2 regions of the Mangrovibacter sp. MFB070 genome follow, and region 1 is predicted to be linked to the other one. Evidence: riboswitches for the same ligand, from Rfam matches in the RefSeq annotation. Region 1 holds a riboswitch; the other holds the start of a gene.
The links. A riboswitch is a leader RNA that binds a small molecule or an ion and turns the genes downstream of it on or off. The one in region 1 is predicted to bind cobalamin.
Positions count from the first base shown of each region.

Region 2: another riboswitch for cobalamin. It lies ahead of DT73_RS21965 (cobyrinate a,c-diamide synthase); the one in region 1 lies ahead of btuB (TonB-dependent vitamin B12 receptor BtuB).

Region 1 is NZ_JJMI01000052.1:122,974-127,793, forward strand. It holds gene fabR (HTH-type transcriptional repressor FabR) at 1-451, shown strand, start outside; gene DT73_RS23100 (YijD family membrane protein) at 462-815, shown strand; gene trmA (tRNA (uridine(54)-C5)-methyltransferase TrmA) at 878-1,978, opposite strand; cobalamin riboswitch at 2,093-2,297, shown strand; gene btuB (TonB-dependent vitamin B12 receptor BtuB) at 2,366-4,204, shown strand; gene murI (glutamate racemase) at 4,149-4,820, shown strand, end outside.
Region 2 is NZ_JJMI01000050.1:216,212-221,031, forward strand. It holds gene DT73_RS21955 (MIP/aquaporin family protein) at 1-440, shown strand, start outside; gene DT73_RS21960 (PocR ligand-binding domain-containing protein) at 1,277-2,179, shown strand; cobalamin riboswitch at 2,716-2,888, shown strand; gene DT73_RS21965 (cobyrinate a,c-diamide synthase) at 2,981-4,363, shown strand; gene cbiB (adenosylcobinamide-phosphate synthase CbiB) at 4,363-4,820, shown strand, end outside.

The sequences.
Region 1 (4,820 bases):
GGTTGACGAGAGTGGCCTTATGCTGCGTCAGTTGATGCGGCAGGCCAGGCAACGTATTGCCCGTGGTGGGAGTGTTATTCGGACATCGGTATCCACCTTTATGGAGTTTATCGGCAACAACCCCAATGCATTCCGCCTTCTTCTCCGCGAACGTTCGGGAACTTCTGCTGCGTTCAGGGCAGCGGTTGCCCGCGAGATCCAACATTTTATTGCGGAACTTGCGGATTATTTAGAACTCGAAAATCGTATGCCGCGGTCATTTACAGAGGCACAGGCAGAAGCAATGGTCACGATTGTGTTCAGTGCGGGTGCTGAAGCTCTGGATGTCGATATAGACCAACGGCGGCAGCTTGAAGAGCGCCTGGTGTTACAGTTGCGTATGATTTCTAAAGGGGCTTACTACTGGTATCGCCGCGAACAAGAAAAGATGGCACAACATTCCGAGGAGTGAAGGACGAGCAATGAAACAACCTGGTCAAGAAAAAGCGACTCTGCTACTGGCGCTCATCGCCGGTTTGTCCATTAATGGCGCGTGTTCAGCGCTGTTTAGTTCAATTGTACCATTTTCCCTGTTTCCCATAATATCCCTGGTGCTGGCGGTGTATTGCCTGCATCAGCGTTACCAAAATCGTACTATGCCTGAAGGGTTACCGGGGATTGCCGCCGCCTGCTTTATCCTGGGCGTGTTGGTATACAGTGCCGTTGTGCGTGCTGAATACCCGTCAATTGGTTCTAATTTCCTGCCATCAGTGCTGTCTGTTGTGTTGCTGTTTTGGATTTTTTACAAACTGCGTGCGCGCAGCGAAAACAGCTAATAACCTGTTTCAGGTAACAAAAAAGGCGCTGATGCGCCTTTTTTGTTGGTGTGCTGGTGCGCTTATTTTTTGCGGAGCAATACGCCACATTCCATATGATGGGTATAAGGGAACTGATCAAACAGTGCCAGGCGTGAAATGTGGTGCGTTTGGGAAAGGGTTTGCAGGTTATTGCATAAGGTTTCCGGGTTGCAGGAAATATACAAAACCTGCGGGTAAGTCTGCACCATTTTCAGTGTTTCATCATCTAATCCGCTACGCGGCGGATCGACAAAAATGGTATTACACTGATAGCTTTGTAAATCAATACCTTCCAGGCGGTTAAATGCCCGGGCACCTTGCATGGCCTGGGTAAATTCTTCTGCAGACATCCGGATAATTTGTACATTATCGATATGGTTTGCCGCAATGTTGTACTGTGCAGCCGCAACCGACGGCTTGGCGATTTCGGTTGCGAGTACCCGGTCGAAGTTACGTGCCAGCGCCAGTGAAAAATTCCCGTTACCGCAATAAAGCTCCAGTAAATCCCCGGTCGCGCCCTGAGTCACGTTCAGTGCCCATTCCAGCATTTGAATGTTCATGGCTGCATTTGGCTGGGTGAAGCTATTTTCCACCTGGCGGTAAACCATTGGTTTCCCGGCCACAGGCAGCGTTTCATCCACAAAGTCCTGGTCGAGCATGATTTTTGTTTTTGTTGCCCGCCCAATCAGATGCACATTGAAACCCTGTGCTCGCAGAGTATCGCGCAGTTGCGTTGCCGCAGCACGCCACTCGTCATCCAGCGCACGGTGATACAGTAAAGAGACAACTGCCTGACCACTCAGTGTGGATAAGTAGTCCAGTTGAAATAACTTCTTGCGCAGCACGGGTTGAGCGCGCACGGCATCCAGTACAGCAACCATCAGTGCATTAATCAGCTCGCTTGCTGCCGGAAAACTGTCTACCCGAATGCGCTGGCGGGTTTGTTGGTCGAAAATAATATGATAAAGATCATCACCTTCATGCCAGACCCGGAATTCGGCCCGCATGCGGTAGTGGCTGACCGGCGAGCGAAACACCTCTACATCCGGCGCTGCAAAAGCGGCCATCATCGCTTTAAGGCGAGACACTTTTTCAGCCAGTTGAGCGTCATACTGTTCTGTCGGGAGATGTTCGGGGGTCATACCTGCTGTCCTGAATAAGAAATTACGCGGGGATTGTAGGGAATGGTGGCGTATTGTCCAGCCCCGTTATTATCAAATTCAATTTTCGGAAGTCTGGACATCTATATAGGGCGAATGTAGCATGCATTTTCCGGCCTCCGTGAGTTAAAAGGGAATCCAGTGTAAATCTGGAGCTGACGCGCAGCGGTAATAGTTGGTTGGATGATGGCGTTTATCGCAAACACTGCTTATTTTCTGCATTAAACAGAATTCAGGTGGGAAGTTTTCATCCATGTAAAACCATTAAGCCCGAAGACCTGCCGGATACACGTCGCAATTGATCACTCATCGCGTGCTATGGAGTGAGCCTGCGGCATCCTTAAGAATCTCCGGATGCTTATTTTAATGATGATAAAAAAACTCTCGCTGCTGACAGCCGCTTCTGTCACGGCTTTTTCTGCCTGGTCGCAAGACAATCAATCCAATACCATGGTCGTAACGGCCAGCCGTTTTCAGCAGCCTAAGTCAACAGTATTAGCACCAGTTACTGTTGTGACGCACGATGAAATTGAGCACTGGCAAGCAAAATCACTGGTTGATGTTATCCGACGATTGCCGGGCGTTGATGCCACGCAATATGGGGGAATGGGGCAATCATCCTCGCTATTTATTCGTGGTACTAATTCGAGCCATGTATTAATTCTGGTGGATGGTATTCGTCTGAACCAGGCCGGTGTTAGCGGTTCTTCTGATTTAAGCCAGTTTCCTGTTTCGATGGTGCAGCGTATTGAATATATTCGTGGCCCTCGTTCCGCTGTATATGGTTCAGATGCAATTGGTGGTGTGATTAATATCATTACCTCATCGGATAAAGTTGGTACAACGCTATCCGCGGGTATGGGGTCGAATGGTTACCAGAATTACGATATCTCTACTCAACAAAATATTAGTGATAAAACCCGGGTTACATTATTGGGTGATTACACTTATACCAAAGGTTTTGATGTCGTAGCCGCTGGTAATACCGGGGCAGCAGCGCAACCAGACCGCGATGGTTTTATGAGTAAAACCATCTATGGCGCAGTACAACACCAATTCTCTGATGCATGGAGTGGCTTTGTTCGTGGATATGGGTTTAGTAACCGTACCAGCTACGATGGTTATTATACGCCGGGCTATGCACTGGTTGATACTCGTCAGCTTTATAGCCAAACCTGGGATGCCGGGTTGCGCTACAACCAGGATATCTATTCATCACAACTAACCTCCAGTTATAGCCATACAAAGGACTATAACTACGACCCCGCGTATGGCCGTTATGACTCATCGGCCACATTAGATGATGTCCAGCAATATAATATCCAGTGGGCAAACACAGTCGTGGCAGGTAAAGGTAATGTTGGTTTTGGCCTGGACTGGCAGAAGCAAACGACAGAACCAGGAACAGATTACGTAACGGAAGGCTATGAACAACGTAATACGGGCGTTTATGCAACTGCGCTGCAAGCTTTAGGTCCTGTTACGCTCGAAGGTGCAGTGCGTAGTGATGACAGCTCTCAATTTGGCCGCCATGGTACCTGGCAAAGTAGTGCCGCCTGGGAGTTTATCAGCGGGTATCGGTTCATTGCTTCCTATGGTACGGCATATAAGGCGCCGAATCTTGGGCAGCTATATGGGTATTATGGCAACAGTGATCTCGACCCGGAAACCAGTAAACAATGGGAAGGCGCTTTCGAGGGGCTTACCTCTGGTGTCCAGTGGCGTGTATCAGGTTATCGCAATGAGGTGAAGAATCTCATTGATTACGATGATGCTGCAATGCGTTATTTCAATGTGGGTCGTGCAGATATTAAAGGCATTGAAGCGACAGCTTCTTTTGATACAGGGCCTTTACAGCATACTGTCAGCTACGATTACCTCGATGCTCGCAATGCCCAAACAGGTGAGATTCTTGCCCGGCGAGCAAAACACCAGGTGAAATATCAATTAGACTGGAATGTGTATGACCTGGATTGGGGAGTGACATACCATTATCTGGGGCAGCGTTATGACACGGACTACAGTACATACGAGAAAGTCAAAATGGGCGGTGTAAGTATATGGGATGTCGCAGTGTCATATCCTGTCACCTCTCATGTGACTGTTCGTGGTAAAATAGCAAACCTGTTCGATAAAAATTATGAGACAGTTTATGGCTATCATACTGCAGGACGAGAGTACTACTTGTCTGGCAGCTACACCTTCTGATGCAAGACCCACCGTCCTTGTTTTTGATTCCGGGGTCGGTGGGTTATCTGTTTATGATGAGATCCGGCATCTTCTACCGGATCTCCATTACATCTACGCTTTCGATAACGTCGCTTTCCCTTACGGTGAAAAAAGTGAGGAGTTTGTCGTTGAGCGTGTCGTCAGCATTGTTACTGCTGTCCAGAAACGCACTCCGCTTGCCCTGACTGTTATTGCGTGCAATACCGCAAGTACTGTTTCTCTGCCCGCATTACGTGAAAAATTCGCTTTCCCCGTAGTGGGAGTGGTTCCTGCTATTAAGCCAGCCGCGCGCCTGACCGCAAACGGGGTTGTGGGCTTACTGGCAACCCGTGGGACCGTCCGCAGGGCGTATACGCGTGAACTGATTGACCGTTTTGCTCATGAATGCCGTATTGAAATGCTGGGGTCTGCCGAACTGGTTGAACTGGCTGAACATAAATTACATGGTCAACCCGTATCCCTTGATGAACTGCGCCATATCTTGCGCCCGTGGTTAAAAATGGCTGAGCCGCCAGACACCGTCGTGCTCGGGTGTACTCATTTCCCTTTGTTACAAGAAGAGCTGGCCCAGGTATTACCGGAAGGTACGCGTTTG
Region 2 (4,820 bases), on a different contig from region 1:
AAAGCCTGCAACTTGCCAGCATTTTCAGTACCTACCCGGCGGCAGACATCAGTGTCTGGCAGGCCGCGCTGGTGGAAGTGGTGATTACGTCGATTTTAATGTGCCTGATTATGGCGCTGACCGATGACGGTAACGGCGTGCCGCGTGGTGCACTGGGGCCACTGCTGATTGGTATTCTGGTGGCGGTTATCGGTGCCGCTATGGGCCCGCTAACCGGGTTTGCCATGAACCCCGCGCGTGACTTTGGCCCGAAAATTTTCACCTTTTTTGCGGGTTGGGGGAAAATAGCAATGACCGGCGGGCGTGATATCCCGTACTTTTTTATTCCGATTATTGCCCCTGTGGTGGGTGCCTGCCTGGGCGCTGCCTGTTATAGCTACCTCATAGGGAAAAACCTGCCCTGTAATACCTGTAAAACGGATGAAAAGAAAACGGTCTGAGCGGCTCGCAAAAAAAACGTAACTGGTGAAATTTTATAAAATATTTTGTGATCCGTTTTCATGTAATTGAGATTTTTTCTCCCAGGTAACCAGGTGGCCTGTTATGTTTAAGCAGGCTCCCTCCTGGGGGTTTTCAGCCACACAAGCAAAAGCAGTAATACGCATTTTTAATACCTCAGTTTTTATTAGTCACGCTAATTAACGAGTTGAGTAATGAAAAGGAATTAGCAAAATAGTTCTAAACTGCTGAACAGTTTCATTTTCAGTATGTAAAAAGTTACTGTTTTTTGTGACATACAGGCCACTACGAGGTTGCCTGTTACTGATATTATCAACCATTGTTATGGCGGCCGGAGGTATTCCATTTGAGAATGAGACTACCTCTTGCAAGGAATTTACTGCACGTAATGAGTCGGGCAGTAAAAAATACTTAGGGTGAAACATTTTGGCTAATTTTAATTAACTAAAATGTAACTTTCTACCTGGGGCCTGCTAATAGCGTCGCCGGATAATATTGGGGCTGGAACCGTTTAACCGGGGGTTGTTAAGTGCGCCGCCAGGAAGAGCCACCACAGGTAGTTGTGCGATATCAGTTGTACGACGTTAGTTGTGTGAATTAATTGTGCGAATTAGTTGTGCGCATAACAGTCAGGCAAGCCTGTGAACCAGAATATCGGTATGCCAGCGATATGAAGTGTGATGTATGAAGTATGAAAAACTCATGCGCAGTACATGGGGTGCATACAGAACAGGCCCAAAAGGGCACATAACCCGCCTGTCAGGGCAGGCGCTTAATCACGGAAGATAAACGGACTGAATCGACTGAGGGTTTTATCATGATTTCTGCCAGTGTGCTTAGCTCAGAGCTCATCAATAAAATTGCCCAGGATTTTGCACAGGCAACAAATTTAGCGGTTGTGGTGGTTAATATCCACGGTGAAGAGATCTCTGAGCTCTTCAACTTCACGCCGTTTTGCCAGTTGATGCGCCAGGACCCTGAACGGCACAGCCGCTGCCGTATGAGTGACCGCTGTGGCGGCCTTGAAGCATCTAAAAGCAGTAACCCTTGTATTTATCGTTGCCATGCCGGGCTGACGGATTTTTCCATACCTTTGGTTATTGCCGGTCACCTGGTGGGTTTTGTGCTGTGCGGGCAAGTACGTGTTCCGGATGATATTGAAATGGTCGATATCCTGCACCCGGTTGATGACCACTGGCGCACAGACCCTGAGTTGGTGAATGAATACAAAAAAGTACCTGAAATGGATTATGCCCGGTTAACGGCATCTGCTGACTTATTACGTTTGATTGTAGAAAACTGCCTGAAAAAACAACTGAGTTTGTTGGTGATTACCGATAACGAAGACGTACCACCTTCAGCAGGCAGAAGCCGTGCGCAAAACCCCCATGAAAGCAAAATGAAAAAAGCGCTGCGCTACATTGAAGCGAATTTGTCACAGGAACTGCGCCTGGAAGAGGTGGCTGCACACGTGTACCTGAGCCCTTATTATTTCAGCAAGCTGTTCAAAAAATATCAGGGGATTGGCTTTAACGCCTGGGTTAACCGCCAGCGCATGGAACATGCCAAAGAAATGCTACGCCACAGTGACTGGAGCATTGCCAGTATCGCCAGAAATGTGGGTTTTTCCCAAACCAGTTATTTTTGCAAAGTATTCCGCCAGACTTACCAGGTAACACCACAAATGTTTCGTTCCCTTGCAATAGAAGAGGCCGATTAACCGGTATTCAGTGTCTGGTTAACCCATATTCGGTAAATGTGTGGTGCTAATATCCGGCACAATAGTTTTATGTGGGTAATGTGGTGCTGTACCTGTTTTTTACCCATAAATTGCCAGTAAATATTTGGGTGGATCACGCAGGGTTTATTTCACCTGCCAGGTATAAATTCTGTGAGCCAGCAACGTTTAACGGTAGCAATATTTTGTTGCCTGCATGGCTGGGTTTTTCTGGTTAAGTACTTATTGTTGTTAAGATATGTCTGACAGAACTGGCAATAATTTGTTATAGCTCAACAATTGTTTGTTATTACAGCCGTAAACTGCACCAGTTTTTATTTTTTCAGTGGCGTATAGTCAGTGACAGTAAAAAAGCACTTTTTTCGGCAGATATTTACCTGAGTGAGATATTTACCAGAGCGAAGTGTGATTGCGTGATGGCGCTGAGTTTGCGCACCAAAGCGCAGTAAATAGCAGTACATAAAAAGTACAGAACGCAGAAAGAAGCGCAGTACATAAAAGTAGTGCAGTACGAAAAAGTTTAACCGACATCATCAGGTTTTACCTGACAGGTAGGGAAGAGGGTGCAAACCCCTCGCAGCCCCCGCTGCTGTGATGCTGACGACCCCGCAATACCACTGATCGACTGATTGGGAAGGGCGGGCAAGAAAGACGCTAAGCCAGAAGACCGGCCTGATGATGCAAATGACACCTTCGGAGGGAAGGGCGTCTACAGCCTCGTATTGCCCTGAGGGGAATGCGCCTGGCTTGTTGCGCCCATTTCCCGCCAAAAAGGAAGTAAAAATGGCAACAGGCGCAAAACAGGCATTTATTCTGGCGGGCACTTCAAGCGGTTGTGGTAAAACCACCATAACCCTTGGCTTGCTGGCGCTTTTGCGGCAACAAGGCTTTGCTCCCCAGCCATTCAAAGTTGGCCCTGACTACCTCGATACCACCTGGCATAGCGCCATTTCTGGCCGGAAATCACGCAATCTGGATAACTGGATGCTGCCGGATGATACCGTTCGGGCATTGTTCAGCCGGGCCATGGAAACCACCTCACTTGGGGTGATCGAAGGGGTTATGGGCCTGTTCGATGGCCTGGGCCTTGACCCGTTTTGTGCCTCAACCGCAGGTATTGCGCGTTTACTGGGTGTTCCTGTCATTTTGCTGATGGATGGCAAAGGCGTATCCACCTCTCTGGCGGCAACCCTTAATGGCTTTTGTGATTTTGCCCCGGGCGTCAACATTGCCGGGGTCATAATCAACCGGGTCAATACCGATAATCACTTCCGCCAGCTTAGTGCCGCGCTTGGCCGTTATTGCCGCGTACCGGTGCTGGGCTATGTTCCTGAACTGCCTGAACTCCACCTGCCATCCCGCCATTTGGGGTTAGTGGGCGCGTCTGCTTCAGGGGTTAGCCAGGCACCCTGGCAGCAACTGGCTGCCGTGCTGGAAAAAACGGTTAACCTCCCGGCTCTGCTTAACTGTTGCCGCCCTTTGCAAAGCCAGCTCTGCGCACCGTTATCACTCCCGGACCAGGCCCTGGCCGGCGGGCTGACCATGGCCATTGCGCAGGATGATGCCTTTCACTTTTACTACCAGGATAACCTCGACATTCTTGAACAGGCAGGCGTCCGGCTGGTGCCATTCAGCCCGGTGGAAGACGCACAAGTGCCCGCCTGTGACATGCTGTGGCTGGGGGGCGGCTACCCGGAAATGTTTGCCAGCCAACTGGCGGCGAATAGCGCAATGCGGGATTCCGTTAAACAGCTAGCGGCGCGCGGGGTGCCCGTGTATGCCGAGTGCGGCGGGTTAATGTACCTGGGTGGCTCACTGGCAGATGCAGACGGGCAAACGCACCCCATGTGCGGCGTGCTGGCCGGGCACAGCACCATGGGTAACCGGCTGAGGCGGTTTGGGTATTGCGAAGCAACTGCAAGCCACGACACCCTGCTCGCCGCAGCAGGTGAAACATTGCGCGGCCATGAATTTCATTACTCTGAATTCACCACTTCACTGCCCACCCGCCAACAGTGCCGCAAAGTGCGCGACGGCCAGGTGGTGCGCCAGTGGGAAGGCGGCTGGCAGCAGGGCAACACCTTTGCCAGTTACCTGCACCTCCATTTTGCCCAGCGCCCGGCCATGCTTAACCGCTGGTTCACTACCGCAAGGAGCCTGCAATGATGTCACTGTTTTCCTGGCTTTCCGCCTGGTGTGTTGCCGCTCTGCTGGATTACTGGCTGGGTGACCCGCACCACTGGCCTCACCCGGTGCGCTGGATGGGCAACCTGGTTAACCTGCTGCAGCGCGCTGTCCGCCATGTTTGCCATTCACCCCGGGCATTGCGCTGGGGGGGCGGTGTGATGTGGCTGGTAGTGGTGGCGGTTACGGGTGGTGTCAGCTGGGGTGTTTTGGTTCTGGCAGAACGTGTTCATCCACTGCTCGGCTGGGTGGTCAATACCTGGATGATCTTTACCCTGCTGGCCGGGCGTTGCCTGGCTGAAAGTGCCGGGGAAGTTGAGCAGGCTCTGCGCAAAGGGGATTTACCGCTGAGCCGGGAAAAACTGAGCTGGATAGTCGGGCGTGATACCTCGCAACTCCAGCCACCGCAAATTACCCGGGCAGTGGTCGAAACGGTGGC